3 regions of the Cellvibrio sp. pealriver genome follow, and region 2 is predicted to be linked to each of the others. Evidence: predicted binding sites of a transcription regulator. Region 2 holds the regulator's gene; each other region holds the start of a gene.
The links. The regulator sigma-54, encoded in region 2, starts transcription at its own class of promoters, with help from an activator protein. The targets are predictions, from matches to a motif close to TGGCACANNNNTTGCNNT.
Positions count from the first base shown of each region.

Region 1: a site for sigma-54 is predicted at 7,999-8,016, ahead of flhA (flagellar biosynthesis protein FlhA). Genes of this name have one in related genera too.
Region 3: a site for sigma-54 is predicted at 5,202-5,219, ahead of flgB (flagellar basal body rod protein FlgB). Genes of this name have one in related genera too.

Region 1 is NZ_KQ236688.1:1,515,702-1,525,624, forward strand. Features, by position in the region: gene VC28_RS06380 (chemotaxis protein CheA) at 1-769, opposite strand, end outside; gene VC28_RS06385 (protein phosphatase CheZ) at 797-1,600, opposite strand; gene cheY (chemotaxis response regulator CheY) at 1,635-2,018, opposite strand; gene VC28_RS06395 (RNA polymerase sigma factor FliA) at 2,218-2,937, opposite strand; gene VC28_RS06400 (MinD/ParA family protein) at 3,053-3,877, opposite strand; gene flhF (flagellar biosynthesis protein FlhF) at 4,051-5,709, opposite strand; gene flhA (flagellar biosynthesis protein FlhA) at 5,731-7,959, opposite strand; gene flhB (flagellar biosynthesis protein FlhB) at 8,099-9,253, opposite strand; gene fliR (flagellar biosynthetic protein FliR) at 9,417-9,923, opposite strand, start outside.
Region 2 is NZ_KQ236688.1:2,385,169-2,395,091, reverse strand. Features, by position in the region: gene yjgA (ribosome biogenesis factor YjgA) at 1-311, opposite strand, end outside; gene VC28_RS10430 (HPr family phosphocarrier protein) at 413-685, opposite strand; gene rapZ (RNase adapter RapZ) at 717-1,586, opposite strand; gene ptsN (PTS IIA-like nitrogen regulatory protein PtsN) at 1,598-2,047, opposite strand; gene hpf (ribosome hibernation-promoting factor, HPF/YfiA family) at 2,142-2,432, opposite strand; gene VC28_RS10410 (RNA polymerase factor sigma-54) at 2,567-4,231, opposite strand; gene lptB (LPS export ABC transporter ATP-binding protein) at 4,436-5,161, opposite strand; gene lptA (lipopolysaccharide transport periplasmic protein LptA) at 5,161-5,649, opposite strand; gene lptC (LPS export ABC transporter periplasmic protein LptC) at 5,696-6,307, opposite strand; gene VC28_RS10390 (KdsC family phosphatase) at 6,304-6,861, opposite strand; gene VC28_RS10385 (KpsF/GutQ family sugar-phosphate isomerase) at 6,898-7,863, opposite strand; gene VC28_RS10380 (MlaC/ttg2D family ABC transporter substrate-binding protein) at 8,190-8,804, shown strand; gene VC28_RS10375 (BolA family protein) at 8,955-9,209, shown strand; gene murA (UDP-N-acetylglucosamine 1-carboxyvinyltransferase) at 9,279-9,923, shown strand, end outside.
Region 3 is NZ_KQ236688.1:1,157,034-1,166,956, reverse strand. Features, by position in the region: gene flgF (flagellar basal-body rod protein FlgF) at 1-694, opposite strand, end outside; gene VC28_RS04880 (flagellar hook-basal body complex protein) at 925-3,393, opposite strand; gene VC28_RS04875 (flagellar hook assembly protein FlgD) at 3,513-4,214, opposite strand; gene flgC (flagellar basal body rod protein FlgC) at 4,227-4,676, opposite strand; gene flgB (flagellar basal body rod protein FlgB) at 4,734-5,135, opposite strand; gene VC28_RS04860 (CheR family methyltransferase) at 5,399-6,277, opposite strand; gene VC28_RS04855 (chemotaxis protein CheV) at 6,332-7,288, opposite strand; gene flgA (flagellar basal body P-ring formation chaperone FlgA) at 7,469-8,227, shown strand; gene flgM (flagellar biosynthesis anti-sigma factor FlgM) at 8,400-8,714, shown strand; gene VC28_RS04840 (flagella synthesis protein FlgN) at 8,846-9,322, shown strand; tRNA gene VC28_RS04835 (tRNA-Arg) at 9,373-9,448, shown strand; gene VC28_RS04830 (16S rRNA (uracil(1498)-N(3))-methyltransferase) at 9,543-9,923, shown strand, end outside.

The DNA of each region.
Region 1 (9,923 bases), 870 kb from region 2:
CATCTTCTGAAATTTCGTCGCTACCGCCTGCACTTACTACAGACGCTGGAGCGGCAACTGCTGGAGTTTCAGGCGTTTTGGCATCGGGAACACCAGGGCCTTTGCCTTTACCGTGCAGTTGATCGAGCAGCGCTTCAAATTCATCTTCTGAAATTTCGTCGCCGCTACTTGCTGCTGTAGCTGTTGCCACGGGTGCAGCTGTTTCTGCCATAGGTGTCGCTGATGCAGTGTTTACACCGGCGATGGCATCCAACAATTGTTCAAATTCTGCATCGGTAATATCACCACTGGCAGACTCTTCTGTTGCGGTCGCAGCGGGAATTTCTACTTGCGGTTCTGCATAAACTTCAGCAGTTTCTGCCTCTGCTTCGTTTAAATCTTCACAGGAAACCAAGCGCTCAAGCGCAGCAATCAGCGAAGGGTCTACTGGTGGCAATTCTTCGCGTTGTGACACCAATTCAAATTGTTGGTTAACCATATCCAACGCTTGCAGCACGACATCCATTAATTCGGATGTAACTGTGCGCTTGCCGTTGCGTAAAATATCGAAAAGATTTTCAGTGACGTGACAGCACTCCACCATAGGAGTCAGCGCCAAAAAACCTGCGCCACCTTTTACGGTATGAAAACCGCGAAAGATTGCATTGAGCAAGTCTTTATCTTCAGGGCGTTGCTCCAGATCAACCAATTGCTGGCTGAGGCGCTCCAGGATTTCTCCCGCCTCTACCAGAAAATCCTGGAGAATATCCTCGTCGTCACCAAAACTCATTCAACATTCCTCGCGTATATCGCTTTTTTAGAATCCAAGGCTCGATAACAAATCATCAACGTCATCCTGGCCGGACACTACATCTGCACGCTCTTTATTAATTTGTGGGCCTTCCGCCTCGGTTTTCCGTTTTTGCATGATTTCCATATCATGCGCGACAGTTTCACTATCACTGGTGAGCCCGGTAATTTCTTCAACCTGGCCAGCAATACGCACAAGACTTACCAAATCTTTTTCAACATCGTTGATCAGCCCAATCACTCGCTTTAATACTTGCCCGGTTAAATCCTGAAAGCCTTGCTCAAGAACAATATCTTGTAAATTTTTACTGAGCTGCTCAGTTCCGGTAACCATTTGGCCCAGAAAACCATCCATCCGCTCATAGAGTTGGCGAAACTCAGCTGCATCCATTTCGCGTCGTTTCAATCGTGCCCATTCGGTGCGTAAGCTACTCGCTTCCTGACCAAGATTCATCGCAATAGGCGCAGCTTCATCTACCATATCCATGGTTTTCTCTGCTGCTTTTTGCGTAAGCTCTATTACATAATTCAAACGGTTTGAAGCATCATGAATATCGGAGTTCTCAATCTTGGGCGGTTCTTTTGAGAGATCGGCATCAACATTAAAGTTGACAATCGCATTGTGCAGCCCGCGTGTTAAGCGCCCTACTGATTGAAAGATATGGCGATCGCGTGATTGGGTGATAGATTGGATCAACACCGATGCGTCTTCAAATTGGTTACTCTGCAATTTTTCAGTAAGCAATTTGGCGCATTCTTTCAATTCGATAACAAATGCTTCGTTGGAAGATGCTTGAAGTTCTGATGCCATGGCAACGCCTTATTTATTATTTGATCGGCACTAATTAACCAACGCGATCAAAAATTTTCTCAATTTTTTCCTTGAGCGCTTGTGCAGTAAATGGTTTTACAACATAACCATTTACGCCCGCTTGCGCCGCCTCAATAATCTGATCGCGTTTGGCTTCAGCAGTCACCATTAATACGGGCAAGGTACGCAGCTTTTCGTCCGCACGCACGGCCTTCAGCAAGTCAATACCCGTCATACCTGGCATGTTCCAGTCAGTGACCAAAAATTGGAAATCACCGCTTTTCAACATGGGTAATGCCGTTACGCCATCGTCAGCTTCATGGGTATTGGAAAACCCCAAATCCCGCAGCAAGTTTTTAATAATCCGTCGCATTGTTGAAAAGTCATCAACAATCAAGATTTTCATATTCTTATCCAACGCAACCTCCACACACCCTTTCGGGATTTTCGTTTAATCATAGTCTAGTAGGAGTTGAAACTTCGGCCAGCTCCGGCACGGAAATCCTCAACTTTTAATTTGAATAATAGCCCAAATCGCTGAAAACACAGAGTATTTACCCAACTCGGCCGGGACTGGAGGCGCTCACACACCAGGATGCTCAACTTTTAGGCAGATATCAGGCCGATTGCCAGCCAACCAGTTTATTGCGCAGGCGCGCTGCTGCCTGACTATGGATCTGGCTGACACGTGACTCACTGACACCCAGCACCAAGCCTATTTCTTTCAAGTTGAGCTCTTGATCGTAATACAGTGCCAATACCATCCGTTCACGCTCGGGCAATTGCGCTATCGCTTTGACCAAGGCGGATTTCATGCCGTCTCGTTGAAGGCCATCGAGAGGACTGGCAAATGCACTGCTGTGCTCAGTCGCATCGATGTTGCTGTCTTCTTCGCCAAAGGTTTCTTCGTAGCTGAACAAGCGGCTGCCATTGGAGTCTTGCAGCATCTCAAAATATTCGTTGAGGCTCACACCCAGTTCAGCGGCAACTTCGCTGTCGCTTGCATCGCGGCCTGTGCGCGCCTCTACAGCAGCAACCGCTTGGGAAATACGACGTGCATTGCGATGCACGGAACGTGGCACCCAATCGCCACGGCGCATTTCATCCACTATCGCGCCGCGAATGCGGATACCCGCATAGGTTTCAAAACTGGCACCACGGGAGGCATCGTATTTTTGGGAGGCTTCAATCAGGCCAATCATTCCGGCCTGGATAAGGTCGTCCACCTGCACGCTGGCAGGCATACGCAACATCATGTGATAAGCGATGCGTTTTACCAAAGGCGCATAGTCTTCGATGTTAATGTGTGCATCGCATAATGCTTTTTTATCGTACATGGCTAGACCATTGACTGCGACCATTGAGCACCTTCTTTTTTACAGCAATACGGTGTTTTTCCAACAGCCTTGTGGCACAACCTTTTAGATCCACAGAGTTAGCTTGCATTATCAATCAGCGTGAGTTCGCTGCTTGTAACAAGCGTTCTACAAAAAATTCCAAGCGCCCGGTTGGTGAATTAGGCAGTGGCCACTTATCGACTACTTGCGCTAATGCGCGGATTGCAATTGACGCTTTTGATGAGGGCGCAAACTCCAACAAGGCTTTCTGTTTTTGTACGGCTTTGCGCACATTTTCGTCAAAAGGAATTTGGCCAACAAACTGCAAAGTGACATCCAGAAAACGGTCGCAAACGGTATTGAGTTTGTTAAACATATTCAGACCTTCCTGTGGGGTGCGCGTCATATTGGCGACCACACGGAAACGCTGCATTCCGTATTCTTTGTTTAATAATTTGATCAGCGCATAAGAGTCGGTAATTGACGATGGCTCGTCGCATACCACAATGATGACTTCATTTGCTGCGCGCACAAAACTGACAACGGTATCCGAAATACCGGCTGCAGTGTCTATCACCAGAATATCGACTTGATCAGAAAGATCATTGAAGGCATTGATCAAACCCGCATGTTCGGCTGAACTTAATTCAGCCATGCGTTGCACGCCGGAGGAAGCAGGAACAATTTTCATACCCGCTGGCCCAGTGACCAAAACGTCCGCCAGACTATGGGTACCAGCCAGGACATCGGCCAGGGTATGGGTAGCGCGAATCCCTAACAGAACATCGACATTGGCAAGCCCCAAATCGGCATCCAGCAAGACCACGCGACGGCGCAATTCTGCCAATGCAATGCTCAGGTTGACGGAAATATTACTCTTACCTACCCCGCCTTTACCGCCGGACACAGCGATCACTTGTACTGGTCGCACTTGGCTCATCTACACATAACTCCAAACCTGTTCTTTACGTTGCGTGCCGGGCATTGTGATTTGTCTTGCAGACATACTGGCCGGACACACTAATGGTGAACTGAGTATAGATAGGGTTTGGCAACTCATCCGACTAATTTCAGTTTCACCGGTACTTTATCCTGCTTATCACAATTGATTGTTTAAGAAACCGCCGTTGCCGGATTTGTTTTGAGCAATGCGACGGCTTTTGATACAAGCTGATGCGCACGCGCGACTTCCAGATGCTTGGGAATATCTTGTCCGTCTGTGGTGTACACAATCGGTAAACGATTTTGCATTACCACACCCAATGCCTCACCAATGCTGGCAGTTTCATCCAGTTTGGTCAGAATGCAACCTTGCAAACGGGCAGTGCCATAAGCATGCACCGACGCTTTCAGCATTTGCGCCTGACTGTTGCATGACATCACCAAATAAGTCTTCACCTGCTGTTGTTCCGCAAGCGCCTGCAGCTGGGCTTTCAGATGCGGATCACCGTGACGGAAACCCGCTGTATCAATCAATACCAATGAGCAATGGCGCAAACTGCGCAGCACACTGTCGAGCGGATTGGTTTCATCGACAACACGCACTGGCACTCGCAAAATACGTGCGAGTGAACGCAGTTGGTCGTGGGCAGCAATACGATAGGTATCGGTGGTAATCAAGGCGACTTTGTCAGCACCGTGTTGCAGTACGTAACGCGCCGCCAATTTACCAATCGTTGTCGTTTTGCCCACACCAGTTGGGCCGACAAATGCGAATACCCCACCCTGATCGACAATATCGCTGCCGTTCACAGGCAGTTGATGCGCCAGATTCGCCAATGCATCTGGCCAAGCCTCGCCCAACGTTTTGGTTTTGGTACAGGCCGTAATGACCTTTGCAATGACATCCTGAGGCAAATTCAAACGCTCCAGACGACGCGCCACACTGGCAAGAATGGGCGAGTTGGGCACAGGTGATTGTTGGCCACTCAAGCGATCCAATTGTTGTTCAAGCAAAAAACGCATATCGGCAATTTCTGCCTGTAACTCGGAAAGTTGGGCAGCTTGCTCGGTAGATTCATGATTAACGGAGTTCAGGGCAACAGATTCCTGATGAACAACAGGCTCGGCTTTTTTATCCTTTTTCAACTGCTCAATAAAACTGTCTTTGGAATAGGATTCTTTAATGCGCGCTTCTCTCATCAGCGCATCGCGAAAGGACAGGGATTCCGGGCTCAGGTTAGGGCCACTCGCGGGTTCTGGTGCTGGTGCAGGTGCTGACGTTAGTACAGCAGTTGCAGGCGTTGCGACAGGTGCCGTTGCGGGATCAACCAATGGATAACGCTCCGCAGCGCTGGTGCCCACACGTGGCTTTTGCTCAGGCATAACGGCATTGCGGGGAATGCCTGCATTCACAACGGTATTTTTGCCAACTAAAAACTCTTTTGCAGACTCTTCTGCTTTTTTGGCGGCGATCATGCGCTGGCGTGCTTTTTCAATATCATCCGCCAGTTGGGCACCGGTTTTTCCGGCATTAGGATGATCGGCTACTTTACTGATTACCGGTGCTACTTTTCGCGCTTGCGGGTTTCCCAATACACGCGGAGAGATGTCTCCATCACTCAGCAAAGGAGCGCTGGGCGAGAAGGTCGCATCCGCAAAGGGACGATTCTGGAGCTGCTGAAGTTCGTAATCGGAACCCATTGTGGTCAGCAACTCAACCCCCTCGGGGATGCGGTTACTGGAGAGAATAATGGCGTCTGGCCCCAATTCCTGGCGAACCATTTCCAACGCACGACGCATATCAGCCGCTACAAAACGTTTGACTTGCATATTCAACTCCTAGCCCGGGGGCTATTTTCTGTCGGCACCGACATTGGCATCGATACTGATCTGTTTGTTATCCGGTACTTCGGTATAAGCCAGTACACGCATATCAGGCACACTGTGGCGAACAAAACGCGACAACATTGACCTCAGGGGCGCAGCAACCAGCAATACCAGTGGCTTGCCTGTCAGTTCCTGTTTCTGCGCTGCTTCAATCAGCGACTGCTGTAACCGGTCTGCCAGGCCAGGCTCAATAAAGGCACTGTCATCAGCGCCAGCTTTTTGTGCCTGCTGGACAGTGTTCAGCAATAACTGTTCCAAACTCGGTTCAAGCGTAATAACAGGCAGGATTCGCTCGTTCCCTATGATGTTTTGGACGATTTGCCGGCACAGCGCCACACGCGCCAGTGCGGTTAAAGCGGCGGGATCTTGACTCTTTCCTGTTGTGCCCGCCAAAGCTTCGGCAATGGAGCGGATGTCGCGGATCGGCACCCGTTCGCGCAGCAAGTTCTGCAATACCTTCAACAGCACATTGATTCCCATGGTATTGGGCACCAACTCTTCCACCAATTTGGGCGATGTCTTGGCCAGCATATCCAGCAATTTCTGGACGTCTTCATGGCCTAGCAATTCAAAGGTGTGCTGCTGCAAAATCTGGTTGAGATGGGTCGCAACAACCGTACTCGGATCCACCACGGTGTAACCGAGGGTTTGTGCTTGCTCGCGTTGGTTGGGCGTGATCCAGATAGCATCCAGACCAAAGGCGGGATCTTTGGTTTTGATGCCATCGAGCGAACCAAATACCTGGCCAGGATTAATGGCCAATTCGCGATCCGGATACACATCGGCCTCTGCCATGGAAACGCCCATCAGGCTGATGCGATAACCGGTAGGATTCAGATCGAGATTGTCACGAATATGGACAGACGGGATTAGAAAACCCATCTCTTGCGATAGCTTTTTACGTACGCCTTTGATGCGCCCAAGCAACTCGCCACCCTGATTTTTATCGACCATGGGAATCAGGCGATAACCAACCTCCAACCCAATCACATCGACCGGCTGTACATCATCCCAACCCAACTCAGGGGATTCAGGCATACCCGGTGGTAATGCGGGCGCATTGCGCTGCGGCGCGATACTCGCACCGCCGCCAGCACCTGCCGAGGACGGTGCCGCATCGCCAGCGACACGGCTGCCAGAAGGAATAAAATTATTCTCCTCAACTACTGCAGGTTGGTGTTTACGCCAGTGAATGTAGTACGCAATACCCGCACACAACAGCCCCAAACTCAGGAAGGCCATATGTGGCATTCCTGGAACAAGCCCCATGATCACCAGCATGAGTGCAGACACCGCAAGCGCTTTGGGCGATGTAAACATTTGCCCAATTACTTGTTTGCCCATGTCTTCAGAACTATTAACACGGGTTACGAGAATTGCGGAGGCTACCGATAACAACAAGCCGGGAATTTGCGCGACCAAGCCATCACCAATGGTGAGGATGGTGTACTTCTCAAACGCATCCGTGAATTCCAGATCATGCTGGATCATGCCAATAGCCAAGCCACCAAAAATATTGATGAACATAATCATGATGCCCGCAACCGCATCACCGCGAACAAACTTGCTCGCACCGTCCATCGCACCGTAAAAATCTGCTTCTGCAGCAACTTCCTGACGACGGGTACGCGCCTGATCCTGATCAATTAACCCGGCATTCAAGTCAGCATCAATCGCCATTTGCTTACCGGGCATGGCATCCAAGGTAAACCGCGCGCTCACTTCGGAAATACGGCCAGCACCTTTGGTTACTACCACAAAGTTGATGATCATCAGAATAATGAACACCACAATACCGACCGCCAAATTACCGCCGATCACTACGTGACCAAATGCCTCGATGACTTTACCCGCTGCATCGCCCCCCTGATGACCTTCCAATAACACAACGCGAGTAGATGCGACGTTCAAGCCCAAACGCAGCAAGGTGGCGATCAACAAAATGGTTGGGAAGGCGGCAAAATCCAGCGGGCGCATGGCGTATACCGACACCAGCAATACCACTAGCGCTAATGCAATGTTGAACGTAAAAAAGATGTCCAGCAGTAGCGGCGGCATGGGCAATATGATCATTGCCAGCAGCATTAACAACAGCACCGGAATACCCAGATTACCCTGCCCTACAGAGCGCAGCGAACCCAGCGCGGCTTTGCCGTTAAAGTTATTGAGTTGGTTAAACGTGGGTAATGCCATAAGTACGGATTCTTGACGGTTGAGTCATTTTTCCGTGTTATCGCAAGAAGCGTACCTATTTATCAACAAGCAAATTATTAATTATCAACAAACACATTATTAACAAATAAATTATTGATAAAGGCATTTAAGCAAGAGATTAAGTGCGTTTACCAGACGCATCGTATTGCATATCGCGCGGTACAGAAATGTTGCGTGGGTACATAGGTTTGTCGCCCTTACCTTTACGGTAATTGCGCAATTGGAAAACGTAAGCCAATACCTGCGCTACAGCAAGGTACAAACTGGATGGAATTTCCTCATCCACTTCGGTGGTATAAAAAATGGCGCGCGCAAGCACGGGGGATTGGATAATTTCAATTTTGTGCAGATTGGCAATTTCACGGATTTTTAACGCAGTGTGATCGCCGCCTTTAGCGATCATAATCGGTGTATCCATTGTTTCAGGATCGTATCTCAGCGCAACCGAAAAGTGTTCAGGGTTAGTGATAACAACATCTGCCTGAGGCACGTTGGACATCATGCGCCGTTGCGCCATTTCGCGTTGCAATTGGCGGATACGCCCTTTTACTTCCGGTTTACCATCGGTGTCTTTGGCTTCATCTTTTTGGTCTTGCCGCGACATTTTTAATTTTTTGTTGTATTGATAAATTTGCAAAGGCACATCAATTGCTGCAATCACAATCGTAGTTGCCGATAACGCGATAGTGGCAAAAATAGAAATTTCGAGCGAATGAATGATGGCATTACCAATGCTTTCATCGACCAAGCGGAACATATCCTGCGCATAAAATTGTAACAGCCAGATAGTTGCCCCCAGGATGATCAATACTTTGCCCAAGGCTTTTAATAATTCAATCAGTGAATTCATTGAAAACATGCGTTTGATCCCTGCAATAGGATCCATGCGGCTTAACTTGGGCTCCATTGCTTTGGCGCTCATGTTCCAACCACCCAGTGCAATGGGGCCAACAATCGAGGCAATCAGTAAAATAAACATCAGGGGGGCAATGCTGATCAGCCCATCATAAATAGCGCTGACAAAATGGGCGATCATTGCATTAGGGTCATAGATATGGGCGCGGCTGATCGTAAAATTATCGCGCGTCAGGCCAATCAGTTTTTGGCCCATGAATTCTGCGAAGAAATAAATACCGACTACTGCCAACATGAGTACGGCAGTTGTTGTCAAATCGCGGGATCGGGGAACCTGGCCTTCTTCGCGCGCTTTTTCAATCTTTCGCGCACTGGCCTCTTCCGTTTTTTCCTGGCTGCTGTCGTCTTCTTCAGCCATTTATCACTCCAATCTTAATTTCAAAGAACCATTGAAAAATGTTTACGGTGCAGCACTGGTTAGGCAAATTTGTTCGAAAAAGCGGAGTTTATTGAAATAAATGAGCATTTTGAGAACAAATTTAACGACGCCAGAACAAGCAAGTTAATTTTTCAGTGGTTCTTTAGGGTGTGAGAGCTAAAGTGCGCAGCACACCAATCCCCTCTTCCATAATTTGGAAATAAACGGGCAGGAAATTGGCGAGCGTGAACCACATCAGAATAAAACCGAAAATCAATGTAATGGGAAAACCCACCGTGAATACGTTCATTTGCGGCGCAGAACGGCTCATAACCCCGAATGACATATTCACAATCATGAGCGATGTAAACAGCGGCAAGGTAATTAACAATGCAGCACTAAAAAGCCAGGAGCCCATATCGACGATGGTCATAAAATGCCCCACATTCATACCTTCGCCGCCGATCGGAAACGTCGTAAAACTATCGATCAATAATTGCAATACCACCAAGTGACCATTGCTGGCCAAAAATAATAATGTGGACAGTAATAAATAAAACTGCGACAAAATAGTCACGCTAACACCACTGGAAGGGTCGTTCATCGCCGCAAAACCCAAACCCATTTTCATCGCAATGAATTGGCCCGCCAAAATAAATACATGCAACAC
Region 2 (9,923 bases):
TGGCGATGTACGTACTGGTCGCTGCGGTTTTGCATTTTATCGACCGCAGCCTGGATTTCTTCGTGATTGCCTTCGCGCATCAGCCTGCCGATGTACTGGATCTGGCGGCGGCGCGCATCCTTAAGTGGCATTTTGCGTGCGAGATAGATGGCATCCAATAGCTCCTCACTTAAGGGAAGCTGTGCCAGCTGCTTTTCATTCATATTGATGAAACTTTCACCCAATGCTTGCAGCGCATGCATATCGCGCTTGACCTGCGATTTGCTCAGGATGTAATCATCTGGGTTGATATCGTCGTAGTTGTAAACCATGGTAATGCGGTCGCGGTTGAATCAATAAAAGGGCGCGCAGCTTAGAGGAGTTGCTGCCGAACAACAACCTCTGCGTGGCTATTTGTTAAACAATAGGTGATTTATTCGCCTTCTTCAAAGCGATCTGCAATCAGTGCGCGTATCGCATTCATTGCTGCTTCTGCATCATCGCCTTCGGCGCTGACTTGCAAGCAGGTTCCACAGCTGGCGGCAAGCAGCATCAATGACATTACGCTTTTGGCATCCGCCCAATTGCCTTCCCCCACTCGCGCCATGATTTTGGCCTGAAATTGGTTGGCCAGCGTAGCGAGCTTGGCGGCGGCACGGGCATGAAGGCCGCGCTTGTTAATAATGTCGAGAGTGTCAGTAAACATTGCCGGGGTCTGTGTTTGGTTCTTGAAAGTTTTAGTGTTTCTTGTGCTTGTTGATATCGCGATGACGCACTTGTACATCGTGGAAGCTTTTGTCGAAATGCTTTTGCAGTCGCTCTGCCAGATAAACCGAGCGGTGCTGCCCGCCGGTACAGCCAATCGCAATCGTAATGTAGCTGCGGTTATTGGATTGATAGCGCGGTAACCAGCGCGTCAGGTAATGTTCGATGTCTTCATACATCTCCTTAACGGTTACCTGCTCCTCCAAAAATTCAATAACGTCAGGATCTTGCCCGGTTTGTGGCCGCAAAGTCGGTTTCCAATGCGGATTGGGCAGGCAGCGTGCATCAAATACCAGGTCGGCGTTTACTGGCACACCGTGTTTGAAACCGAAGGATTCAAACAAAATTGCCATGGTGGATTCGCTACGACCAACGACTCGTTCTTTGACCAGATCGCGCAATTCGTGAAGGTTTAAATGACTGGTGTCGATCACCTGATCCGCACAATCGCGGATGGGCTCCAATAATTGCTGCTCGGCATTAATTGCCTCTGCCAAACTGGTGTGTTTGTCAGACAGTGGATGCTTGCGCCGGGTTTCACTGAAGCGTTGGATCAATACCGATGGCTGTGAATCCAGGAAAAGTGTGCGAAAGGGCAGGTGTGCTTCCTTCAGAGTGCTGATCATCTGCGGGAACATGGCCAAGTCCTGCCAGGCATTGCGCACATCTATGCCAATCGCAAAGCGATGTTGGTCATCTTTGTGAATCTGGATTTGCGCAACGAGCGCAGGTAGCAGGCTGACGGGAAGGTTGTCGATACAGTTAAACCCCACATCCTCAAGAACATGGAGTGCTGTACTTTTGCCTGAACCTGAAAGGCCGCTGACAATTACCAGATGCATATTGAACCCGCTTACGTCATTAAGGCTGCTTGGAAGAGCGCTTCATTGCTGGATGCGGCGCGCAAACGCTGGCGGTAATCCGCATTATTCAGTGCTGCTGCCAGTGCTGCGAGGGTTTGCAGATGTTCGCTGTGCGCATCTTCCGGCACCAGCATGGCAAATAGAATATCGACAGGTTGGGAGTCGATTGCATCAAAGTCGATAGGATCGGCAAGGGTGATCAATGCGCCCACTGTGCCGCTACAGTTTTCAACACGACAATGTGGAATGGCGATCCCGTGACCAATACCTGTGGAGCCAAGTCGCTCGCGTCCAATTAACCGGCGGAACAATTCGTCAGCATCGATATCGGGAATGTCTTGGGCGATGGTGTTGGCAAGTAACTCCAGCGCGCGTTTTTTACTGCCACCGTCTACGCCGCAGAGTGTGCGGCCGGGGCTGATGAGGGATTGGATTTGCATAAAAAAGTGATGCTGGGCATCTCCCTGATCGATGGCGACTGGTGCCAAAGCAACCAGTGCGCATCATATGGTTAACGTCAGTGCACGCATCGCCCTAGCGATGGCTGCGCATTTTCTCTTTGTGTTTAATTAATTGGCGATCGAGCTTGTCGGCCAAGGCATCGATGGCAGCATATAAATCTTCATGAGTTGCATCGGCGAATAAATCTTTACCACTGACATGAATAGTGGCCTCTGCTTTTTGGATCAGTTTATCTACCGAGAGTATGACATGGGTACTCGTAATGCGGTCATGATGGTTGCTCAAGCGCTCCAGTTTGCTGGAAACGTAATCTCTCATTGAATCGGTAACTTCTACGTGATGACCGCTGATATTTATTTGCATAGATACTTCCTCTCGCTAGAAACAAAACGGTTACGGTTAGGTAACCTCGCATTACATCCATGAATTTTTTGTCCGAACTATTAAATGTACCTGAAACTTTTCAGTAAGTTCCCAATGTGATCATCTGCATCAGGTTAAATTGTTTTGCGCTCATTCGATGGTGGAATGTTGAGCGATTCGCGATATTTGGCAATAGTACGGCGCGCGACTTGTATACCTTGCTCGGCGAGCAAGTCGGTAATTTTGCTATCACTCAACGGTTTTTTTGGATTTTCCGCGCTGACCAGTTTTTTGATGATGGCGCGGATTGCTGTTGAAGAACATTCTCCGCCGCTGTCGGTACTGACATGGCTGGAGAAAAAGTATTTCAGCTCAAAAATACCCTGCGGGGTATGCATGTATTTTTGTGTGGTGACACGTGAAATAGTGGACTCGTGCATTTCTACAATTTCAGCAATATCGTGCAACACCAGCGGTTTCATCGCCTCAGGACCGTAATCCAGAAAGCCACGCTGTTTTTCAACAATACAACTTGCCACCTTGAGTAAGGTCTCGTTGCGGCTTTGCAAACTTTTCAGGAACCAACGGGCTTCCTGTAAATTGTCTTTGAGGAAGGTGTTGTCGCTGCTGGAGTCGGCACGCTTTACCATAGAGGCGTAATCAGCATTGATACGCAAACGCGGCGCAATATCCGGATTCAGCTCCACAATCCAGCGGCCATCGCGTTTTTCTACAAATACATCGGGCACAACATATTCGGTGTCGCCACTGGCAATAATATCGCCCGGACGCGGATTCAAACTCTGGATCAGGGCAATCGCCTGACTTAACTCAGCTTCCTTTAGCTTGGTGCGGCGCATCAATTGCCGGTAGTCGCGGCTGCCTAGCACCGGCAAATATTGTTTGACGATTAATTTTGCCGAATCAAGCAATGGCGTTTTTGGATCAAACTGCTGCAGTTGTACCAACAGGCATTCGGACAGGTTCTGGCTGCACACACCACATGGGTCAAATTGTTGCAAGAGTTTTTGTACGGCAACAACTTCGTCCAGTTCCAGGTCATCGAGATCGCTACCCATCCCTTCAAAGATTTCCTCGATACTGATGGAGAGCATGCCGCTGGGCTCCACTGCATCGATGATGGCCATAGCCAGAATGCGATCCCTGTCTGACATAGGGGTCAGGTTAAGTTGCCACATCAAATGATCGTAGAGGGAGTCAGTGGCAGCACGGCGGCTTTCAAAGTCGCTATCTTCGTTGTCGTAATTGCTGGAGCTGCTGCTGGATGAGGCTTGATAGACATCATCCCAGCTTGTATCCACGGGAAGGTCGCTGGGAATAGAGTCGCTCCAGTCACCGCTATCGGCGCTAAAACTTTCCCCTTCACCATAAACATCGGTATCGCCTATGGATTCACTTTCCCTGAAAGTGTCGCTTTCACCAAAACTATCGCTTTCATTGTAGTTATTGTCGTTGTTGTAACTATCAGCGTAGTTATCGGTGCTCGCGGAGAAATTGTCGCTGGCAGTAAACTCTGCGCTGTTATCGGTACCGCTTTCTGCTGCAATTTCCAGCTGGCGGTCATAATCCGCTTTGTCTTGTTCGCTGCCTTCGTAGTCACTGTTTTGCGTGGGAGAATCGAAGCTATCCTCAACCTCCAACATGGGGTTGGAATCGAGCGCTTCCTGGATCTCCTGTTGCAGATCCAGAGTTGATAGTTGTAACAAGCGGATTGCCTGTTGCAACTGTGGGGTCATGGTCAGCTGTTGGCCGAGTTTGAGCTGGAGAGATTGCTTCATTGTACGGACGACAAACCCTTAAACGCAGGATGAAAAACATCGGTATACGTGGAGTTTAGTCAGGGTTTGCGCCTCAAGCAACAAGCTTAAGCAAGCTTTATGCCTAATGTATAAAGAATGTTACTTGTCAAGTTGTTTGTGTGTGACTAAACGCGCAGGGAATGGGCAGTTTGTAACACCGGAAATCCCGTCTGAAAGTAGGGTTTAGAGGCGGAAATGCTCGCCCAGATACACTTCGCGCACTTTGTTATTGCTCAGCACAGTTTCAGCATCACCTTCGGCGATGATGTGCCCTTCACTGACGATATAAGCTGTTTCGCAGATATCCAGTGTTTCGCGCACATTGTGGTCGGTAATCAGTACGCCAATCCCACGGTCTTTCAAGTGACGGACAATCTCTTTGATGTCATTGACCGAAATAGGATCAACACCGGCGAAAGGTTCATCGAGCAGGATAAATTGCGGATCTGTCGCCAGTGCGCGGGCAATCTCCACGCGGCGGCGCTCACCGCCGGAGAGGGCCATACCCAGGCTATCGCGGATATGGGTGATATGAAATTCGTTGAGCAGTGATTCCAGTTTTTCATCACGCTGCTGGCGGTTGAGATCCTTACGGGTCTCAAGAATTGCCATGATGTTATCCGCCACGCTCAGCTTACGGAAAATAGACGCCTCTTGCGGGAGATAGCCAATACCTGCACGGGCGCGTCCATGAATGGGCAGTTGGGTTATATCTCGCTCGTCAATCAATACGGTGCCGTTATCGGCAGGCACCAAACCAGCGATCATATAAAAACAGGTGGTTTTTCCTGCGCCGTTGGGGCCAAGCAATCCGACGATGCTGCCACTTTCCACCGTGATGGATACATCAATAACCACTTTGCGTTTTTTGTAGCTTTTGGCGAGATGGCGTGCGTGCAAACTGGGCATTACTGCGCATCCTCGGCTTTTCCGGCTTTGGGTGGGATCACAATTTCGATGCGCTGCCCCTCACCGCCGCTACTGTTGTTGTTACCTGCGGCTTTCATTACTTCTTTGACTAAATCGTAATCAATGTGTGGGCCGCTCATTACCGCACCGTTTTGCTCAACAGAGGCATCTTCAATCAGTACCAGATGTTCATTGCTGGGGGTGTAGGTAATTTGCTTGGCGGCGGCAGTCACTATGCCTTGGTCTTTTTCCGGTTGTTGCTGAAAGCGTGCCGGATTGCCTGTTGCAATCATCTTTTCGACGCTGCTGTCGGGATTGGTGTGAATCACAATAGAATCGGCGGAAATGATAAGTGACCCTTGCTGGATTTTGACCGAGCCAGTGTAGGTCGCCACTCCGTTCTTCTGGTCTACCGTGAGGTTATCAGCAGAGCCGCGGATGGTTTCGTTTTTGTCGCTGGGTAATGCGAGGCTTGTGGTTGGGGACATTATTGCCGCCAACATGAGCGTCAAAGGAGATAACCAATAGCGTAATTTAGCGGGGATCATAAACTGCCTTAACCTGGGATCTTAACTGAAGCCGACTTTGCGCCAGGTCGGCATCCATACCTAGTGCATCTATCTGACCTTTGGCGCTGCGCATCTTAACAGCTTTGTCGGTTTCCGCGAATTGTTCACTGGCGCGCACTTGCAGCTCACTGGTGGTGATTTGTATCAAGCCCTGGGTGGGCGTTTGCTGTTGGATGAGCACGTTATCGAGCAGGCGGATCAATTCGCCGTTTGCCTCACTGCGCCCGGTATTGGCGGTAACTTGCCATGGCGCTTTGGTGTCTGTGTCGTAAAACATCATCATGGGCTGCTCAATCAATGTGTAATCCTGAGCCGATGCACCCTCTTGTTGCAGTTGAAAATGGGTTACCTGTGGCGTTGATAGCTGGTAGTGAAGCTTGCCGGTGTTATCAAATTCGCGTGTTTCCACTTCTTTCATGTAGATGTTGGGAAAGCTGCTTGGGTCATATTCATATCCAACCAGCTCTTCTTTTTGGCGCAGTGAAAATGCAAAAAAGCAGATCACCAGTACAAAAGCCAGTATCCAGGGACCGGGTACATATTGATGTACACGATACGCGCGGGTTAACAGGCTCATAGGGATGCATCTGCCAGATAAGGTGCAAGTGCGGTATCGAATGTACCTTGCGCCTTCATGATGAGGTCACAGGCTGCACGCACGGCACCTTCGCCGCCGCGTTCCCGGCTTTGCCAATGGGCGCGCTCAACCACGCTGGAGTGGGCATTTGCCACTGTCAGTGCGAGACCCGCGCGGGTCATAACGGCCAAGTCTGGCCAGTCATCTCCCATAAACGCGATCTGCTCAAGCGCTACAGGATGCTCCTGCAAAATGTCTTGTAGTGCCTCCCATTTGTCCTCGCGCCCTTGCACCAATATCGTTATCCCCAGATCGCTTGCGCGGCGGGCGACCAGATTGCTGGTGCGGCCAGTAATAATGCCGACTTTAACGCCGGTTTTTTGCAGTGCTTTGATGCCCTGTCCATCCAGTGTGCTGAACGATTTGAATTCTTCCCCTTGGTTGCCGAAGTAAAGACGCCCGTCGGTGAGTACTCCGTCCACATCCAGCAGCAACAGTTTGATGCGCGCAGCGCGTTCATGTAATTCGGTTTGGGTACAAAAATCGGGGTTCATTCAGGCGTGTCCAAGTGCAATGATTGGCTGGGTCAATCAAATAATGCCTGCACGCAGCAGGTCATTGATTTTTACGACACCGACAAGTTTTTTTTGTTCGTCGGTAATGAGTAAAACGTTAATTTTTGCTTGCTCCATTAACGCCAGCGCTTCTGCAGCCAGCGTGTTGTCGCGCAGCATTTTGGGGTTAGTGTTCATCAATTCACCCACTGTTGCAGTGCGGATATCAACACCTTTGTCGATACTACGGCGCAAATCACCATCGGTGAAAATACCGAGCAAATCATTACCTTCCATCACTGTCGTCATGCCAAAACCTTTGTCCGACATGACCATCAATGCGTCCAGCATGGGGGTGTGCGCAAACACACGGGGAATATCGTCGCCAGTGTGCATGACATCCGCGACACGCAACAACAATTTGCGCCCCAGTGCGCCGCCGGGATGAGAGAAGGCAAAATCTTCTGCAGTAAAACCGCGCGCTTCCAGCAATGCGATTGCCAGTGCATCCCCCATGACCAGCGTGGCAGTTGTACTGGATGTTGGTGCCAAGTCCAGAGGGCACGCCTCATGTAAAACGCTGATATCCAGATTGACTTCAGCCACTTCGCCCAGAGTCGATTGCGGATTGGCGGTCATGCTAATGATTTTGACACCGGCACGTTTCAGTAGTGGCAACAAAGTAACGACTTCACTGGAAGTGCCGGAGTAAGAGATCGCAAGCACTATGTCGTTTTTGGTGATCATTCCGAGATCGCCGTGGCTGGCTTCGCCTGGGTGGACAAAAAACGATGGGGTTCCAGTGCTCGCCAGAGTAGCGGCGATTTTTTTGCCAATATGGCCGGATTTGCCCATGCCGGTGACAATTACTCTGCCAGCACAGTTCAAGATAAGTTCACAGGCGGCGGTAAATTGACCATCGATCCGCGCGGCGAGTGCAGTAACTGCCTCTGCCTCCAAACTGATGGTACGCAATGCCGAGCTTACATAATCATGTGTCATGACGAGGTTCCAAAACCGGTTCCAAAATGGTGAGCCAATGTGATGATCATTGTTCACCCAAGGCATTTATGGCCTTGCATTATAACTTTCAAGAAAAACAAGGCGAGGGAAGTTTACGTCTTTTTTCCTGTGGCGACTTATCCCTGTCATGCGCTGGATGCTATAGTTCGCGCCGCAAATCTGCTCGCTACGCCTCCGGCTTAATAACTCGCCACGATCATAAACATCGCATAAAGAATGGCACCATAAGGAATTAGCGTTGTCTGAGTGTTGGTTTAACGCCATACGGCTTAATCGTTCTGTTTCAATTAATGGAAGGTTTTACGATGAAATATCTGCTCACCAAATTGTCTGGTGTTGTACTCGGGTTATCTGTGTTGTTTGCGGCTAATGTCATGGCTCAAGTACCTGCAACTGAATCGCCAAAGGTCATTGTGGAATCGGTCGCGCAAGAATTGTTTGGCTTGGTTAAAGCCAAAAAAGCGTCCAATACAGCGGACGATGCGTATTTCAAACAAGTGGAGGGGGCGCTTGATGGTGTAGTGAACTTTCCGTTTATTGCTGCTTCTGTGATGGGCAAGGCGTATAAACAAGCTACTCCGGCACAACGTGAACAATTCCAAAAAGTCTTCAAAGATGGCATGGTCAAATCGCTTGGTAAGGGTGTTTTGGGTTATGCCGACAGCAAGGTTGTGATTGCAGGGGTGGATGACAGCAACCCTAATCGCCAAGTGGTCAAGCAAGAAGTGTCGACCGATGGCACGACCCACAAGTTGAACTACACCATGCGCAAGGAAAAATCAGGCGAGTGGAAATTGATCAATGTAGTGCTCAATGGCGTAAACCTGGGTCAGTCGTTCAGTGGTCAATTCAAGGCGAGCCTTAAAAAATACAATGGCGATATTGATAAAGTGATCGCCAATTGGTTGGTTGATGCATAACCGCATTTGCGACTGTCAAATCGACAAAACCCCCGGCCTGTGCCGGGGGTTTTGCTTTATGGAGGCTGATTTTTGGATGCGATATTAGCGACATTCCGGTAAACTTCGCGCCTCATTTCTGATCACAGCCCTTCTTAATCGAGTAATTCTATGCAAGCTGAACAAATCAAAGCGCTGATTGAAAGCCAAATCCCGGATTGCGATGTCAAATCGGTCGATGTCATGGGTGATCATGTAGGTCTGGTGGTCGTAAGCCCTGCATTTGCCGGTTTGACCCCTGTTAAAAAGCAGCAGTTGGTGTTGTCCACTTTGAGTGCGCAATTTGCTGACCGCAGCATCCACGCGGTGGATTACATCAAATCCTTCACGCCCGAGCAGTGGCAACAGCAGCAACAACAGCAGTAACGTCTACGGCTTGGAGTCGGCATTGGTTGGCTCAGGTCTCTTTTTTCTCTTCTTTGTTTTCAGGGTTGTATGGATAAGTTTTTGATTAACAGTAGCGGTCCACTGACGGGCGAGCTGCGAATTTCCGGTTCCAAAAATGCAGGTTTGCCGCTGTTGGCGGCGACAATTTTGGCCGATTCCGAAGTGCGCTTGAGCAATGTTCCGCACTTGAAAGATATGACTACCATGGTGCAGTTGCTGCGCACCCTCGGCCTCACAATTGAGATTCAGGGCGAGCATGTGGTGATTGTGGACCCCAATACCATCAACTCCTACACCGCGTCTTACGAGCTGGTAAAAACCATGCGCGCATCGATTCTGGTGCTTGGGCCATTGCTTGCGCGCTACGGCGAAGCCAATGTGTCTTTCCCGGGTGGCTGTGCAATTGGTTCGCGCCCGGTGGATATTCATTTGCGCGGCCTTGAGGCCATGGGGGCGACTATCGAAATCGATGGTGGTTATATCCGCGCTCGCTCCGATGGCCGTTTGAAAGGCTGTCATTTCCTGATGGATATGGTCACCGTTGGCGGCACTGAAAACCTGCTGATGGCGGCAGTGTTAGCTGAAGGCAAAACCGTATTGGAAAACGCGGCACGCGAACCCGAGATTGTTGATCTTGCCAATATGCTGGTTGCTATGGGCGCGAAAATCGAAGGCATAGGCACATCGACCCTG
Region 3 (9,923 bases), 1.2 Mb from region 2:
ATTTCATCACCTTGACTTGCATTTCATACTGGCGTGCGAGGCTAAGAATTTGCGTAAACTCTTCGATCGCATTGACGTTACTGCTTTCCAGCATGCCGCTACGCAAGGTCACTTCAACCGCAGGCAGGGCAATTTCACCATCGCGTTGGCGAAACAAACCGTCATCGCCCTTTTCAATATTTTGAATATCGGGATTCACTAATTTGATTTGCCCGACTTGCACCATCGCCTCGGGTCCCTGCCCTTGGCCGATAATGGAAATAATGCCGTCAGCACCGATCTGGACTTTTTCATTTTCGGGAATGTTGATTGGCCCACCAGCACCTAATACCGGTAGACCATTGGCAGTGCGCAACATGCCGGTTGCATCTACCGCCATGTTGCCAGCACGGGTATAAGCTTCTGTGCCATCAGGTGACTGCACAGCAATAAAACCATTACCTTGTATCGCAACGTCGAGTGGATTGTTGGTGGCGATCATTGAGCCCGGCGTGAAATCAGCGCGGGGGGATTCCGTCATGGCATACGCGCGGGTTGGCTGGCCATCGCCGTAATACACACCCATGCTGCGCGACTGTTCAAAGTCAGCACGAAATCCGGTAGTGCTCAAATTAGCCAGATTATTGGCGCGATTGGCCTGCGCCAGCATGTTGTGCTTGGCACCGGTCATTGCGATAAAAAGTGCTTTATCCACGATTGTGTCTCCAGTGCTAGCAGCCTTATGAAGGAATAAAAATGCCGCTAGTTTTTTGGCGGATTTGCCATTACTGGAGATTTTGCAAGAGCAGTGCCAATGTTTGAATGGCACCTAAACAACTGAATTAAAAAGACTTTTATATTTGTATCACGAAGAAAAGAATAAAAGCCCAATAGAAAGCGGCAAAGAGCTTCCGCTCTTTGCCGCTATGTAACGAAGCGATTTTGTTATCGCAAGTTAATGATGGTCTGGGTGGTTGCGTTTGCGGTTTCAATGGTTTTGGCGTTCGCCTGATAATTGCGCTGGGCTATAATCAGGTTCACCAACTGCTCCGACAAATCCACGTTGGATTCTTCTACTGCACCGGCGGTAATGTTGCCCAGTTGCGATGAACCTGGCGCACCTACAATCGCCTCACCCGATTCAAACGTCTGCGCCCACATGGTATCGCCTGTTGGTTTCAAACCATCCACGCTGGCAAAGTTAGCCAAAGCCACCTGCCCCAATACTTGCGCTTCACCGTTAGTGAAACGGGCAAACACAATACCGGTATTGCTCACATCCAACCCAGCCAAGCGGCCAGTGGCGTAACCGTTTTGGTCCAATTCCTCCACAGAAAACACACTGCCAAATTGAGTACTGCCTTCAAGATCAATCAAAAAGTTTGAGCTGGCTGGTGGCTCAGCCACAGGGATAGTGCCGCCCTGCAACACATTCAATGGTCCCAACGCGCCTACTGGTTGCCCGTCTTTACCCAACGGGGTCCAGTTGGAGATCAGGATGGCATCGGTCATTGATCTATTGATGGTGCCCTCAGGTGTGAAGTGGACATCAAACGACGCCATAGTAGGTGCGATATTGTCTGGTGATGGCAAAGTTGGATCGGGATCACCTACGTTTTGACCATCAATTTGCACATACATTTTCCAATGGTTAGGCGATGTTGTCGGATCAGCAGGATCGTACGCTTGCTTCACAAAATATTGACGCATTGAGTGAACGTTCCCCAAGCTGTCATACACAGGCGTAGTCGTTGCGTGGTTAAATGTTTTTTGATCGTTGGGATCAAATGCGTTAATCGGCACGGGAGTAAAAAAAGTCGGATCACCAATTGCGCCAAACAAAATGCCACCACTCACCGGTGTTGTAGGTTGGCTAGCGGTAATCGAATAACCCTCTTGCATGGTAACAGTAATTTCACCACCCACTTTAATGGCGCTGTTAACTAATGCAGGGGTTGTGATGGTATCCAATTCTTGCAATACACCTTGACTACCAATAATACCGACTACATCGCCTGCTGCACCGAACGAAAAGTCAAGGTCACGCCCTGTTGCCGATACCACTTCAAGATCACCAGTAGTTTCGTTAACACTTGCAGTAATACCAAATAAAGTAGATTTGCTGAGCTTGTTAATTTCCTCAGCCAAATCAGTCATATCAACTGCTGTTGAAGAAGTTAATACCACACCATTGAGAGTGAACGTCCCCGTATTATTGACAAAGGGTTTAGCAGGTGTTGCTGGTGGGCCAGGATTTGCCGGCACTTCTCTCAAAACAGTCGCGGTGGTGCGCGCGGTTGCACTAATACCTGCTAATGAATTTAATTCTGATGCGGTTGTATCTGCACCGGCACCGTATTTACTAATGTAAGTAACAGGTGCAGTGGTGCCTGGACCTTGAATCACCAACGTATGCGATGCGTAATCATTGGTGACTTTTGGTTGCCCTACAATAATATCTGCAGGAGTAATCGCATCTACTGCTGTCGTAAGGGCATTGGCACCACTAATGGTTGAAATATCCAAATCAGAAGCGACACCCGCAGCGAGATCGCGTATTTTTAAATTGCCGTCAGTATCCACAAATGCTTGGACATTCAATGGCACAGGGCTACTGAAGTTTTGGTTATTAATTTCGTTAGCGACAGCGGTCAAATTGTTATACGTACCTGGGGAGATAGTGATATTCACTGTTTGTGCTGTAGGGTTGCCAGGTACTGTGCGCGACAGCTGCAGCACTGTTGCTGCCACCACTGGTGGGCCTGCACTAGGTACAGCAACAACAATGGGTGAACCTGCCGATGCAGTTGCTGTGGCAATGTCCACGGTAGATGTGACCGGTTCTTTTAAACCAAGTATCGCGTTACTGATACCAGTGCCATTGGTAGAAAAACGTTGTCCGGTTGACTCCAATACCAATTCATTGGAATCCAAATTGTAAGATGCGAATACACCCGTAGTCTGGCGCGGGTCTTGCGAACTTACATCGACACGTAAATCACTCAATATACCACTCACATTACCTTCTGCATCGGCTGCAAAGCCTTGCAATAACGCGCCAGTCCCATTCACGATATAGCCATTCTTATCTAACCCGAATGTGCCTGCACGGGTATACAAGCGCTCGCCATTTTTTTCGACAACAAAAAATCCTTCACCGTTAACCGATAAATCCAATTCGTTTTGGGTAAATTTCAAATTACCTTGTGTAAATTGCTGGCGAATATTCTGGATATTCACACCGCTACCTGCAGTGTTTGAACCACCACCTAACAAGGTACTCGTGTATACATCGCCAAATTCAGCGCGTGACGATTTAAAACCAACGGTACTGGCGTTGGCGATATTATTACCGGTCACTTGCAGATCAGTATTAGCTGCACGAATTCCGCTTAACGCTGTATTAAAAGACATATTACACCTCAGCCATAACGTTTAACGTTCAGGATTTTTTATCTAACAATTAATTCAAATCAATCATTCAACTATCTAAGTCAACTGCTAAAGCTAATCCAAGTGTTCAAGTTTAATGATTAGTTAAATTGTTTTACTTTTTCCGCTTCAACCGCGCCTATGCCCGCGAGGTTTAAAATCAATTTGCCGTTTTCACCAATCGTCACACTATTCACATTGGCGCTAAGCGATGTTTTCAAGGCTTCATTTTTTCCATTTTGGTCAGCGGTAATTTCAAAACGGTATTGCCCCGCAGCCGCGGCATCATCACCTGCTTCCCAATCAAGCAACTTGCCATTCACTTCCATATTTTGCCCATCCCAACGGAATACCATTTCACCTTGAGGCACTTCGCCAACCGGGATTGTTTGTACAATCGCACCAACTTCGTCGTAAATATTAATTTTTAAATTATTTGTGGAGTACGCCAGATCAGCACTGCCCGCCACAATACCGCCTTTAACCAAGGTACTTTTTTCCGATTCAACCGTTACGCTGCGCCCAACCAAAGAAGACGCTTGCAACGCATTATTGGACATAAAACTATTGAAGCTGTTGTTTAAACGCTCCAACCCTTCCACCGAGCTGAATTGCGCCAACTGAGCAACAAATTCACTGTTGTCTTGCGGGCTCAATGGGTTTTGGTTGTTCATTTGCGTAATCATCAATTCCAGAAACGCAGCCTGGCCCAACTCATTGGTATTTTTTTTGGTTTCTGTTTTTTTAGTGATGCTTAAATTGTCAGTGACGCTATTGGCTGATGAAGTACCGGATACGCTCATGATTCAGCTCCTTTATTGACCAAGAGTTAAAACACGTTGAACCATTTGCTTCGCAGAATTCATCACTTCCACATTCATTTGGAACGAGCGCGATGCTGCAATCATGTTGGCCATTTCTTCTACAGGGTTCACATTCGGGTAATACACATAACCTTCTTCATCGGCCTTTGGATGCGTGGGTTCGTAGCGGCGTTGCAATGGCGCATCGCTTTCAACAATACCCAGCACTTGCACACCGGCAGCGGCATCCACTTCGTTATCGCTGTAAGTACCTTCGGTGACAGCAGCACGCATAGCATCTTGATGTATTGCTGCAAATACCGGCTGACGGCTGCGATACACTTCATTCACACTGGAGCTGGCCGATTGCGCATTAGCCAGGTTGCTGGCGGTAGTGTTCAAGCGCAAACTTTGCGCATTCATACCGGTGCCAGCGATATCAAAAATAGTTCCAAGTGCCATGATTCAATACCTACAAAATTCGTTTAATAAACGCATTAACTACTTCACTTACCTGCTTTAATCACCGCGAATGGCCGTGCGCAATCCAGTAAATTTGCTATTTAAAAATTGGAAACTCGCCTGAAACGCCAACGCGTTTTTCATGTATTCCGCGTGTTCAATTTGGTCTTCAACGGTGTTGCCATCGATAGAGGGTTGCTGTGGAGTGCGATACAACACATCACCGTTATCTGTTTCAAAACCACTCGCGTCAATGTGACGGTTTTGGGTGGTTGTCAGGTCAAAGCCTGGCCCCGTATTCATTTTTTGGCTCAGCGCCTGTTTGAAGTCCAAATCTTTTGCTTTGTAGTTTGGGGTATCGATGTTGGCGAGGTTGTTGGCAAGTACGCTGGCACGCTCTGAACGGAAATGCAGCGCGGTCTCGTGGATGCCCAGTGCTTTTTGAAATGAAATTGACATATCAGCTTGCCCTCACAGTGAGTTCAGGTGGCAACCAAACGGTTTACACCTGCGTTTGCTAACTACAAAGCAACCCCTGTGCCAAAGGCCTAAATATATTTTATCTATTTGATTTACATGATTTTTTTAAGATCAAAGACCACCCTCTGGTGAAGGCGGCAAACGCCAAGCGGCAAAGGATTTCCGCTTTTCAAACGGCAGAGGCAAAAACAAAAACGCCCGCTAATGCGGGCATTTTGATAACGGAGAAGCGAGAAATTTAATCAAATCGCTTTATAAAGAATACCTGGATCGCAGCGAACCATTTCAAACAAATCCGCAGCACCTGCAAGCCCCTCTGATGAACCCAGAAACAGGATCCCTTGAGGTTTTAGCGCGGCGTGAATTTTTTGCAGAATCTGACGTTTGAGATCGCCATTGAAGTAAATCAACACATTGCGGCAAAACACTATGTCGAACTTGCCCAAACCGGCATAGGAATCCATCAGATTTAATGAGCGAAAATCAATCCGCTCTTTAACAACACTTTTAACACGCCAGGTTGTGGGATTCGGGTTATCAAAGTAACGCTCCAAACGATCTGCAGATAAACCACGCATAACCGATAGTTTGTCGTACTCGCCTCTGCGTGCCTGCTCCAGAACAGTCGCTGACAAATCTGTTGCAACAACCTGAACCTGCCGCGCCAGATTACCCATCGCCTGACGTTTGTACTCCTCCACCATCATGCTGATGGAATAAGGCTCCTGGCCAGACGAACAGGCTGCAGACCAAATACGCACTGGACCAAACATGCGATTATTACCCGCCATTAGTTGGGGGAGCAGCGTATTTTTTAAATGATCGTAAGGATAGTTATCGCGAAACCAGAAGGTTTCATTGGTGGTCATTGAATCGATCACCTGATCTTTTAACTTACGGTTGAAACCTTGCTTTAAAACCCTGACCAGCTCACCAAAAGAAGCAATATTGTTTTCTTCCAGTATCCGGCGAATGCGGTTGGTTACCAAATATTGCTTGTTATCACCGAGCGAAATACCACAAGCGTCCTCAAGGAACTGGCGAAATTGGTCAAACTCTGCTTGGTCGAGATTGTCACGCCCTGGAGTTTTGCCAAAAGGAGAAGACTCTTTATTAATCATATATTCCCAATGTAAAACAGTTGCTACGCACTACCGGATCGCAGCAACACAAAATCACGCTTCTTCCGGCGGTAAAAGGCTTTCACCGGTAATTGCCAACACACGATCATTGACGCGCTTGGCTAGCTCATCCGGATGGAATTTTGCCAGGAAATCATCGGCACCCACTTTGCGCACCATCGCCTCATTGAATACACCACTGAGGGAGGTATGCAGAATGATATGCAGCTTTTTCAAATCCGGATGATTGCGCACCTCTGCCGTAAAGGTATAGCCATCCATTTCCGGCATTTCGATATCACAGATAATCATCACCAATTCGGCATAGGGATCTTTGCCATCCTTCAGCAAGTCCTGCAGATATTTAAAACCTTCGGCGCCGTCTTTCTTGAGCGTTGTTTTAATGCCCATCCCCTCTACCACACGCTGGATTTGTTTGCGCGCAATAGTGGAGTCATCGATGATCAGGACATGTTTCTGCACAACCCGGTCAGCAATGCCATCTTCAATCACACCCGCGCTCACCTCTTCGCGTGGCGGAGCAACTTCGGCAAGGATTTTCTCAACATCAATAATTTCCACTAACTGCCCATCCACTTGGGTAACAGCAGTCAGATAGTGTTCTTTACCGGCACCTTTGGGCGGCGGGTGAATATCGCCCCAATTCATATTGACGATACGCTCTACCGAACGCACCAAAAACCCCTGAGCGGTACGGTTATATTCAGTAATGATCACAAAGCAGCTCTCGATATCCGGCAGTTCACGCCGGCCGATAGCAAGGTTCATATCCATGATTGGCAGAGTGCCGCCGCGGATGTGCGCAACACCGCGCACAACCGAACTGCGCCCCGGGATCGCATTAAGCTGCGGGCACTGTAATACCTCTTTCACTTTAAAGACGTTAATACCGTATAACTGTTGCCCACCTAACCGGAACAACAACAATTCAAGACGGTTTTGCCCAACCAGCTGCGTGCGCTGATTGACGCTATCCATTACACCAGCCATGCAATTACCTCTTTTATTCTCAGTATTGCGGTTCCCGATGAGCCGAACGGCAACAAATTTACGGCACACTATTTGCTTTGATACCTGTAAAGCAGTTTAGCGGCAAAAAAGCGTCAGACTTTAGTCACTCTTTGTTTTCAATCTGACACCCGGTTCTTACCCTTGAGGATAGGACAAAATATGGAACTTCCTAGTTTTTATAGAAGTTTTTATCGAACTTTGTTACGAAGCGTTTCGCGCCAGACCCACGGCACAATTGCCGCATGGGTCATTTTGTCTTTCTACTCGATTAATCTCGCTGCGGCACCCGTTTATCCACTGCATCAACTGAAACAAGATGTTGCCCAATTCCTTGCGAAAACCTACTCAACTACTCCACATGAACGCATTGATATCAATGTAAGTAATCTCGATAACCGCTTGCGCCTCGCCCGATGTGAATCCACACCTGCCTTCACCCTTCAGGATAGTACCGGCAATGGCGGCAACATCAGTGTCAAAGCGGAATGCGAAAGCGGCAAAAAATGGTCGGTTCATATACCGGCACAAGTGAGCATCTACCGGGAAATACCGGTTGCACAAGGCAGCATCGCCCGTGGCGAATTAATTAATCAAAGCCACGTAGCTACACACCTCGTCAATATCAGCAGTATCAGACAAGCATTTTTGGTAACAACTGACGACATTATTGGTAAACAAGCCAAGCGCAATATCAGCCAGGGTGAACCCTTCAAAACGGCGCTTCTGGATGCTCCAACAGTTGTCAAACGCGGTGAACTTGTGAGCCTGGAGTCACTCGCTGGCAGTATCAAAGTCAGTAGCGCCGGTACTGCCATGGCAGATGGCCGTGTGGGACAAAAGATCAGAGTCCGTAATAACTCATCCGAGCGGATTATCAGCGGTATCGTGGTTAGCCAAGGGACTGTGCGGACGTTTTAAGTGAATGTTTTATTAAATTAGTGCGAATAATTGCTAAAGTTAGGCAGGGTTTGGTCGATAACCAGATCAGAGAGTCTAAAACTCTCGCCTGTCACGTATAGCAACCGCGACATTACTGATGTTAATCGCTACTACTGGTTTTTAGGCCAAGGGTAGCAATAGGGGAAACAAAATGAACCTTAACACCAACAACAATCTGGATTCTGTCGGCACCAAAGGTGCTCGCAGCAAGCCCGCAGCTCCGGCACCAGAAGCAAAAACCCAAGCTTCCAGCCCTACTCCTGCTGCGCCCAGCGCGAGTGATCAGGTTGTACTGAGTCAGGAAGCCCAAAACCTGGGTCGCCTGCAAACCAAAATCAACAGCGCACCCGATGTCGATATGGATAAGGTTGCCGAAATCAGACGCGCCATTGCTGAAGGTCGTTTTGAAATTAATCCTGAGCGCATTGCTGAAAATATGCTCAACCAAGAGGATCTGCTGGGCTAACACGCCCGGAGTAGCGGCGAAGGCACTTGAAAAAAGCGTATCCCCGACGCTTTTCTTATCTGTCTCCACCGGTTTTGCGCCACCCAATTTGCACCCGCAAATTTGTACCATCACAAAATGAAGAGGTTGCTATGTCTCTCGATATCAATGCACTGCGCCAGATGATTGCGCAGGATGCCGCTGCTGTTTCACAACTCAAACAATTACTTGTGGATGAACGCAACCTGCTCGAACAACGCAAATTGAATGAACTGCAGCAGATTGTTGACCAAAAAATTGTGCTTGTTGATCAGCTCAATACCAATGCCAAACAACGCCAACAAATATTGAACACGCTTGGATTACCTACCAATGCCAACGGCTGGGATTTATTTCTGCAACGCAACGCCGCAACACTATCCTTGCGCGATGAATGGAAACTGGTCATCAGTGAATTTGAAGATTGCCAAAAAATGAATGACATTAACGGCAAACTGGTTGGACGCACCCAACAAACAGTGAATCATCTGCTGGGGCTTTTGCGCGGCAAAGGCACTGCACCATCACTTTATAATGCGCAAGGTGCAAAAACCCAATACTCCTCGTCCTATACTGTCGCCAAGGCTTAATGTTTTTCGCCTAACCCTATATAATCCGCGCCGCACAGCATGTGCGGTGCGTCCCTGTAGTTTAATTGGATAGAACGTATGCCTCCTAAGCGTATGATGTGGGTTCGATTCCCGCCGGGGACGCCATTCAATTCCAGACTTTTCTTTTCCATAGCGTCACAGTAAACACTCTTGGCAAATACTGCCGGATGCTTGTTGTCACTTACCTCTGCTATTGCGTATGAACTTGATCCTACTCACACAGGGCGATCTACTATCACCCACCCAAGCAGTCATTCGCGATGCACGGCGGCTTTCTCATATCCGCGAAATACACGGCGCTACAACAGGTGAGACGTATAAAGTAGGAATGCTAAATGGGCTCATTGGCAAAGGAACACTGCTCAGTATCTCTGCGACAGAAGTAGTGCTGGAGTTAGAGGTAACACAAGCACCACCACCACCACTGCCATTAACATTAATATTGGGATTACCGCGCCCAAAAATGTTACGCCGTATATTCCAAACCATATCGACGTTAGGCGTGAAAGAACTTCATCTGATTAACTCGTATCGCGTCGAAAAAAGTTATTGGCAAACGCCATTCCTGGAACCAGAAGCA